2 regions of the Streptomyces sp. ActVer genome follow, and region 1 is predicted to be linked to the other one. Evidence: riboswitches for the same ligand, from Rfam matches in the RefSeq annotation. Region 1 holds a riboswitch; the other holds the start of a gene.
What was found. A riboswitch is a leader RNA that binds a small molecule or an ion and turns the genes downstream of it on or off. The one in region 1 is predicted to bind cyclic di-AMP.
Positions count from the first base shown of each region.

Region 2: it holds a riboswitch for cyclic di-AMP, as region 1 does, so the genes downstream of both, O3Q52_RS18335 (LysM peptidoglycan-binding domain-containing M23 family metallopeptidase) here and O3Q52_RS26415 (C40 family peptidase) in region 1, are expected to answer to the same signal.

Region 1 covers NZ_JAPWHT010000173.1:12,326-16,736, forward strand. The annotation lists gene O3Q52_RS26410 (DUF4394 domain-containing protein) at 59-919, shown strand; gene O3Q52_RS26415 (C40 family peptidase) at 1,025-2,509, opposite strand; cyclic di-AMP (ydaO/yuaA leader) riboswitch at 2,605-2,777, opposite strand; gene O3Q52_RS26420 (Tat pathway signal sequence domain protein) at 2,970-4,411, opposite strand, start outside.
Region 2 covers NZ_JAPWHT010000099.1:22,692-27,102, reverse strand. The annotation lists partial or broken gene O3Q52_RS18345 (SGNH/GDSL hydrolase family protein) at 1-308, opposite strand, end outside; gene O3Q52_RS18340 (DUF6250 domain-containing protein) at 455-1,174, opposite strand; gene O3Q52_RS18335 (LysM peptidoglycan-binding domain-containing M23 family metallopeptidase) at 1,371-2,309, opposite strand; cyclic di-AMP (ydaO/yuaA leader) riboswitch at 2,314-2,478, opposite strand; gene O3Q52_RS18330 (alpha-galactosidase) at 2,774-4,411, opposite strand, start outside.

The DNA.
Region 1 (4,411 bases):
GTACGCGCTCGCGCTCACATCCACGCTCAAGCTCACGCCGACCGAGAGGGAAGAAGCGATGAAAGCAGGGCTCAGGAAGAAGATGGCCACGGCGGTCGCGGCCGCGTCCGCCATGGCGGCACTCGTCGTGGCGACCCCGGGCACCAGCCACGCGGCGACACCCAGCCTGCCGGCGTTCGGCATCTCGGCCGACGGCAGGCTGATGGCGTATTTCACCACCGACAGACCCGACGTGCTCAACTGGTTCAGGGTCATCAACGGGCTCGTCGGCGACACCGCGGTCATCGGGATCGACTTCCGCGTACAGAACGGTCTGATGTACGCCGTCGGCAACCAGGGCGGCGTCTACACGGTCAAGACCCCGCCCGCCGTCCCGGACGTGCAGGTCACCAAGGTCTCGCAGCTCAGCGTCCCGTTGCAGGGCACGAACTTCGGTGTCGACTTCAACCCCGCGGCCGACCGGCTCCGGATCATCAGCGACACCGGTCAGAACCTGGCGCACAACCTCGCCAACAGCAGCACCGCCACGAACACCCCGCTGACCACGGACGGGGCGACGACCCGCGGCGTCACCGGCGCCGCCTACACCAACAACGACCTCAACTCGGCCACCGCGACCACGCTGTTCGACATCAACACGACCTCGGACCAGGTCGTCATCCAGTCACCGCCCGCCAACGGCCTGCTGGTCGCGACCGGTTCGCTCGGCTTCGACGCCGGTGCCAACGCGGGCTTCGACATCTTCAGCGACCTGAGCGCGGGCAAGACCATCTCGAACACGGCCTTCGCCGCCCTCACCCCGGCCGGTGCCTCGACGACGACGCTCTACACCGTCGACGTACTCACCGGAGCCACGACCGACGTGTACCCGTTCCCGATACCCATCACCGACATCGCCGTCGCGCTCGACGCGGGCTGACCCGACCGCGGACCGGCCGTCTCCGTCACGAGACGATCAGGGGCCGTATCGGTCGGCGCCTCGCGCGCGTTCCGATACGGCCTCCGGGTCAGGTACGGCTCCGGGTCAGGCAGGCCGGATCACGCTGTGGATCGCCGGCTCGCCGGCCCAGTGGATCGACTCCTCGCGGATGGCCGCCCCCGGGCTCGGCGCGTGGACCATCATGCCGTTGCCGCTGTAGATGCCGACGTGGCCGACGTGTCCGTGGAAGAGGACCAGGTCGCCGAGACGGATGTCGGAGAGGGGGACCGCCATACCGGCGGTCGCCTGATCGTTCACGGTACGCGGGAGTGCGACCCCGGCCGCTTTCCAGGCCGCCTGGGTGAGGCTTGAGCAGTCGTACGAGCCCGGCCCCATCGCTCCCCAGACACAGGGCTTGCCGATCTGCTCACGGGCGAAGTCGACGGCTGTCGCGGCCTTCCCGCCGTATCCGGGGGTCGGTCCGGCGTATCCCGGGGTCGACCCACCGCTGTATGCCGAGGTCGCAACGCCGTAGCCGGGGGTCGGAGTGCCGTACCCCGGGTTCGCGGCGCCGTCCGAACCGATGGGCAGGCCCGTGCCGATCGGCGTACGGGTGTCGATGGGCGGAGCCATACCGAACGACAGGTCCGGGCCCATGGGCAGATCCATGCCGATCGACGGAGCCGGAGCGATTGACGGAGCGACTGCCGGAGTCGGGGCCGGAGCAGCGGGCAGCCCCATGCCGAACGTCAGGTCCGGGCCGCCCAGGGCGTCGACGGCCGGTTCCATGCCGAAACCGGCCGACAGCGGCTGCGCCTGCGGCTGCCACCATTCGGCCTCGGCCTGGCGGTAGCCCTGCCCCTCGGTGGTGGCCCAGACGGTCTCCGCCGGAGGGGGTTCGATGGCCGCCACCGGCGCGCTCCGCCGGGCGGTGTGCGCGGAGAGCAGCTCACGGGCCTTCGCGAGCTTGCTCTGGTTCCGCTGTTTGGAGGTCTTCAGCGACTGCCGCGGATCGGCTGCGGTCGCGGGCAGGATCGCGGTGGCCTCCTGTCGCGCCTGCGGCACGGCCGGCAGCGCGGCGATGGGTCCTGCGGTCAACTCCGCCACGGGTCGGGCGGTTGTCGCGGTGCCGGGTCCGGCGGTCAGCTCCAGGAGGGGTTTGCCCGCCCCTTCCAGCGCACGGTCGGGCGAGCGGTCGGGTGACCGGTCGGCCGGACGGTCACCGGGGCTCTTGGGCCGCGTCGCGGCCGGGCCGCGGTCCGGCGTCCTGTCGGGCGGCAGCACGGCGGGAATGAGGGGCCCCAGTTGCGAACGCCCCACGTCGAACCACTGCTTGGCGCGGTCGCTCAGAACGGGATCGGCGGCGGCGACCGTGTCGGCACGCTCACGCCCCGTGTCGGGCCCGGGTGCCATACGCTCGCGCGGCCGCCCCGAGTTCATCGCCCGGGTCGCGTTGTAGTTCCCGCTGACGGTCTCCGCCTGGTCGTAGAGGCTGCTGATCCGCTGCTGGACCTCTTCGCGACTGGGCCCGTCGTCCCCTCTTGCCGGCGATGCGGGCGAGGAACCGCCGGCCGAGGAGTAGAGGTCCACTGAGGTGGCGGCCGCCGTCGCGAGGGCGGGCCGGGGTATGCCCGGGAGGTTGCTGCCTCCGGGGCGCGGGGTTCGTTCCGGCGCGATGGGAGCCGTACTCCTTCCGTGCTCCGCCTACCGAGTTAGCTGTCGGGTTCGGGCGAGGAATCCGGAAGGTATGCCCTACGGCCCTTGCCCTGTCGGGCGGTTGGGCCGATTCACCCCAAAGTTCGGTTGGGTCCCCGGTTCCGGTCGCCGCGAGGGCCACCGGATTCGGCGGAGGCCGCGCGACCCGGCGAGGTTCACCGGAGGGAGTCGTGCGTCCTGTCCGTCAACTTAGCCAACATGTGCACCTCGTGTGAAGATTGAAGGGCGAAGTGTCCGATATATAACTGTGACCTTCGTCGTACCGGGTCGAGACATCGCCGGACTTCGACGACTTCTCACGGTTCGCCGATCCTGCTGCTTCCGCCCCTCCCGACTACTGCTCCAGCGAGAGGGCGAAGACATGGGCCCTGGACGACCCCGAGGGCGTGGTCAGGGTGATCGCGGTGAGCTGCTTGCGCGCGTCGAGCTCGATCACCTGGTGGAAGACGGCCGCCTTGGTGGCCGACGGCCCGGTGCGCGAGTGGATCTGACCGGTGATCACCGCCTCGGTCTCGCCGAACTCGGGGCCGGACGCCAGCCAGTTGGTCAGCGCGATCGGCGCGGCCTCGCTCGTTCCGTCGGCGTACCGGACCACCGCGGGGACGGTCACGGCCGCCGTGTCGCCCGAGCCCAGCACGTGCAGCTTCGTGAACGCCCGTTGCGCGCCCTGCGAGACGGTGATCTCCTGCCCTGCCGCCACGAGGTTGTTGTTCGTTCCCTCGCTGCCGTTGGTGAAGAGGAAGGCGATGCCGTTGTCCGTCGTCTGCCCGGTCTGCGGGAGTTGGGCCATGGGGTACGTACGGCCGGTGCCGTCGAAGTCCCCGTCGCCGTAGTACATCTCGGTGGTGATGCCGTCGTTGTCGAAGTGTCCGGTGAGGTCGAGCCGGGTGACGGTTCCGCTCTGCGGCGGTTCCGGCAGTCCCCACGGGTCGGCGGGCACGGTCACCTCCACCGGGGCGATCCGCAGGTCGGGCCGCGAGCCCGCCGGGTGGATCACCGCCTCCGCGTCGCGTGCCAGGTCCAGTTCGACGACGCCGTCGCCCAGGTCGCGCCAGGCGGGTGCGGGGCCGCCGACCCCGGCGACCGTGAGACGCCCGCGCAGGGAGTGGCGTACCCGGCAGGGCTCCCCGGCGAGGCTGCGTACGCGGACCCAGCGGGTGGTGCCGCCCCGGCGGACGGCGCTGACGAGGAACGCGCCCTGGGTGCGGAAGTCGTGCAGCGTGACGTCCCGCCAGGCACCCGGGACGGCCGGGAAGACGCGGATCGTGTCGCCCCAGCTCTGGCAGAGCATGTCGTGCAGGCTCTGCGCGGCGGACAGCGGTGTCTCGACGACCGGACCCGCCTCGTAGTACATGGTGTTGGGCTGTACGAAGCGGTCGACCAGCTCGCGTAAGTACGTCAGCGCGTCGTCGCCCCGGCCCATCTGGGCGGTGATGGAGGCGGCGCCGGTGAAGCTGTAGCCGCGCAGGGCGCCCTCGAAGCCGATCCAGTGGTTCAGCGACCGTTCGATCAGGTCCCGGTGCTCGGGCTGTTCCCAGTTGACGAGGTGGAGAGGGTAGACGGAGAGCATGTGGGAGTAGTGCCTGTGGGACTTGGCGAAGGGGACGCCCGCGCCGATCATGAAGCCGTTCCCGTCCACCGGGTAGTCGGTCAGCTTCGCCAGCACCTCGCGCCACTTGGGCGCCAGCTCGTCCCGTACGCCGAGCAGTTCGGTGGTCTCCAGCAGGGTCGCGCAGCTCCAACGCAGCAGTGCCAGGTCGTAGTTGCAGTCGGGGG
Region 2 (4,411 bases), on a different contig from region 1:
ACGGCGCGCTCGAAGCGCTCCGCGACCTCGTCGGGGTCGGTGCCCGGCCGGATGATGTCGTTGCCGCCCGCACAGAAGGAGACCAGGTCCGGCGCGAGCTCCTTCGCGCGCGTCAACTGGTCCTCGACGATCTGGTCGAGGAGTTTCCCGCGGACGGCGAGGTTGGTGTAGTCGAAGTCGCCCTCGGGCCGGCGGTCCGCGAGAAGCACCGCGAACCGGTCGGCCCAGCCGACGAACGCCCCGTCCGGGCCAAGGTCGCCGACGCCCTCGGTGAAGCTGTCCCCCACCGCCACGTACGACCCGATCACTGATCTGTTGTCATTCTTCGAATCGTCTGCCACATCGGGCCATGATTCACCTTCGGGTGTGAGCTACGCGACCGTAGGAAGGGGTTGACGGGCGGTGAGATAAGCCACTCGTCAAGTGTTGGTCAATCCCGGAATAAGGGGCTCGATCAGGCACGTTGTCGCAGCTCCCGCACCCGGAAGTCCGTGATCCTGAAGTGACTCCACACGGTCCGGAACGCGAAGTTGCCGCTCGTGTACGGCTCTTGGTCCACGAAGTCGAAGACGAGCCGTCCGTTGTCCCACCACTGGACCGTCGAGCCGTTCGAGACGATCCGGACACGGTTGGGTTCGTTCGCCGTGAGCAGCGGCTCGGTGTAGTCGAAGACGAGGGGTCGGACGCCCGCCTCACCGACGTAACGGCGCAGCCTGGTCGTGGTGTTGGTGTTGGCGCCGTATCCGGCGTAGTACGTCGTGAGGTGGTCGTACTCGTCGAGCGCGCCGCCCCGCTGCGTGGCGAAGAGGTCCTCCGGGGAGCGGACGTCCGTGGCGTTCCAGAAGTTGTTGAGGTCCGAGACCCGGTCGTTGGCGCCGCCCGCCGAGACCGGTGTGGCGGTGTACTCCAGGACGTACGGCCCTCGCAGCTTTCGCTTGAACCAGACCGTCGCGCCGCTCGGCACATCTATCTCCAGGACTCCCCGGGAGGCGGTGACACTGCCGCCGTCCTGCAGTTCCGTCACCCACTGGCCGAGGCCGTGCCGGAAGTCGTCGCGGGCGATGAGCCGCCCCGGACGGTGCCGGGCTGCCGCGCTCGCCGTCTGCGTGGGGACGAGCGCAGCGGGTGCGGCACCGGTGGCCAGGGCTCCGAATGCTCTGCGTGTGGTCGTCATGAAGACCTCCAAGGCATGAAAGGCGCATAGAAAGCGCTTGCGGAGATCACTGTGTCCCGGCTTCCGCACCCCTGTCGACACATCGCCCGGCCATGCCACAGAACCGAAACACCGAAGGCCGGACCCCGGGGATCACAGGGTCCGGCCTTCGGAGACGAGCGGAGTGGTACGCCGTGCGGGCGTGCCTGGCGTCGGGTCAGACGGAGACGCCCTTGCCACGCAGGTACGCCAGCGGGTCCACGTCCGAGCCGTAGTCGGGGGTGGTGCGGATCTCGAAGTGCAGGTGCGGGCCGGTGACGTTGCCCGTCGCGCCGGAGAGGCCGACCTGCTGACCCTCGGACACGGTCTGTCCGGCCGAGACGGAGAGGGAGGACTGGTGGGCGTACTGGGCGTAGCGGCCGTCGTCGAGCTTGATGACGACCTGGTTGCCGTACGCGCCGGCCCAGCCGGCCGAGACGACCGTGCCCGCGCCGACGGACTTGAGGGACGTGCCGGTCGGGACCACGAAGTCGACGCCGGTGTGGTAACCGCTGGACCACATGCTGCCCGACATCTTGTACGGGGTGCCGACGCCCGCGCCCGCGACCGGCAGCGTGAAGCCGGCGGCACTGGCTTCGGACGCGGCCTTGGGAGCCGCAGCCTTGGGAGCCGCAGCCTTCTTCGCGGACGACTCGGTGGCCTTGGAGGCACCGGAGTCGGAGCCGGAGTCCGAGGAGGCGGCGGCCTTGCCGATCGACAGCTTCAGGCCCGGGTGGATCAGCGCCGGGTCACCGCCGATCGCCTTGCGGTTGTCCTCGTACAGCTTCTTCCAGCCACCGCTGACGTCCTGTGTGTCGGCGATCTTCGACAGGGAGTCGCCCGCACGCACGGAATAGGTCTTGGCCGCGGCCTTCTTCGCCTCGGCCTTCTTCGCCTCGGCCTTCTTGTCGGCGGCGGCAGGCGCCGATTCGGCGGCCTTACTCGCGACATTCGAGACGCTCGCCACGGAATCGGCGGCGGACTGCGGAGTCGCGGCGTGCGCTCCGGTCGCACCGAGCAGCGGAAGGGCCAGCGCGGCGCCACCGGTTCCGGCGACGGCTATGGAGCGGGTGAAACGCTGGGACTTGGGACGGCGGTGCTTACCCTTCGCGGGCATGACGAATTCCTCTCCGGCGCCTGCGAGGTGAGCTGTCGGGTGCGAGCTGGAGATGCCCGGCCGTGTTTGCGCACGACTTAACCCCTAGCCGTTCCGGAGACCGGAACAGGCGTTCTACCTGTGGGTCCCCCGCTCCTGCCGTGTACGGGTGGGTGAGCGGATTCCGGGCGGCGGCAGGATTGGGCGTCCGTCCGGATTGATGGCGAACGTAAGCGACATGAAGACGCAGGAACAACCTTTGGGGTTTCCTGTGTGCCCCGTTCTCTTGATCCCTGACCGAAATGACGGTCACGCTGCGTAAATCAGGGATCTTCCCCCTTTGTTAAATCCCTGAAAACGCAGCCGAATTACGTGAACATGGCGACAGCGGACCGTCACGAATATGACGCTGCTCACGGAGTGCCGTTCCAGGAGCCTTTATTCCAGAGCGAGTTGGAACTAAGGCTCCATTACGGACACAACAGTCACATGCGACGCAGGCGGAAAACTGCCGCATCAAGGTCACCGTGCAGCCCCGTCCGCAACCCGTGATGCAACAGCACCGCACCTCGGTGGACTTCGCCCGTTTCGAGGCATTCGTACACCGCTGTCGGGTCGAGCCCCCGCAGCCGCACCGGAGCGACCGGCTCACCGTAGTGCTGGGCCTGGAGCCAGGCGAGGACCACGACCTCGCCGTCACGCGAGTACTGCACGGCGCTCAGTCCGCCCTCCGGCGCCCGCAGCCGGTGGAGGTCCCCGCCCTGCACGACGGGCCGGATCTCCTTGTAGAGCTCCACCCACGTCCGCGCCTCGGCCAGTTCCTCGTCGCTCCACCGGGTCAGGTCGCCGCCGACACCGAGCACTCCGGCCATCGCGCTCACGAAGCGGAAGCGCAACGAACTGACGCGGCCGTTGAGCTGGACGTTCGGGCTGTCGGTGACCCAGGCCGCCATGGTCCGCGCGGGATGCACCTGAGTGAAGCCGTGCTGGATGGCGAGCCGGTCGAGCGGGTCGGTGTTGTCCGAGGTCCACACCTGGTCCGTACGCGCCATGATCCCGAGGTCGATACGGCCGCCGCCGCCCGAGCAGGACTCGAAGGCGACGCCCGGGTGGGCCTCCCTCAGCCGGTCCAGGAGGCGGTACAGGGCGTGCACATGGTCCACCCAGAGCCGCTGCGGGTAGGCCTCGCCGGGCCACCCCGCGTCGGTGAAGCAGCGGTTGAAGTCCCACTTCACATAGTCGATCGGCGCACTGGAGAGCAGCATGTCGAGCTGCTCCCAGAGGTACTCCTGGACGTCCTCGCGGGCGAGGTTCAATACGAGCTGATTGCGCAGCTCCGACCTCTTTCGTCCCGGTTGGAACTGCACCCAGTCGGGGTGCGCGCGATACAGCTCGCTGTCCGGGTTGACCATCTCGGGCTCGACCCAGATCCCGAACTGCATCCCCAGCGCGTGCACCTCGTCGGCGAGGGGCTTGAGGCCCGCCGGGAAGCGGTCGGGGTTGGGCGTCCAGTCGCCGAGCCCGGCCCGGTCACTGGTGCGCGCCCCGAACCAGCCGTCGTCGACCACGAACAGCTCGACCCCCATGGCGGCGGCCCGCCGCGCGAGCGCCCCCTGCTGTTCCTCGGAGATGTCGAACTCCGTGGCCTCCCAGGAGTTGTAGAGCACCGGCCGGTGCTCGTCCGCGTCCGGGATCACATAGGCGCGCTGGTAGGCGTGCCAGGCACGGCTCGCGCCGCCGAATCCGCCGTCGCTCCACAGCCCCGCGAAGACGGGTGTGACGAAGCTCTCCCCCGGCTCCAGCCGCAGCAGCCCCGAGTCGTCGTACCCGACCCCGCCGGTGATCTGCACGCGCGCGTCCGGGAGTTGGGCCACGGCGATCCGCCAGGTGCCCGACCAGGCGAGGGCGCACCCGTAGACCTCGCCCCGCTCCTCGGTGGCCGCTCCGTCGGGGTCCAGGGCGACCCAGGGCAGGTGCTGGTGCGAGGTGTGCCCGCGCCGGCTGCCGATGACCTTCTCACCGTAGGTGAGTTCGGAGCGTACGAGCCGGGACTCGGCCGCCCACCGCCCGTGCAGCTGGGACAGCCGCCAGCCGTCGCGGTGCGGCAGCGTCCAGGCCGCGGA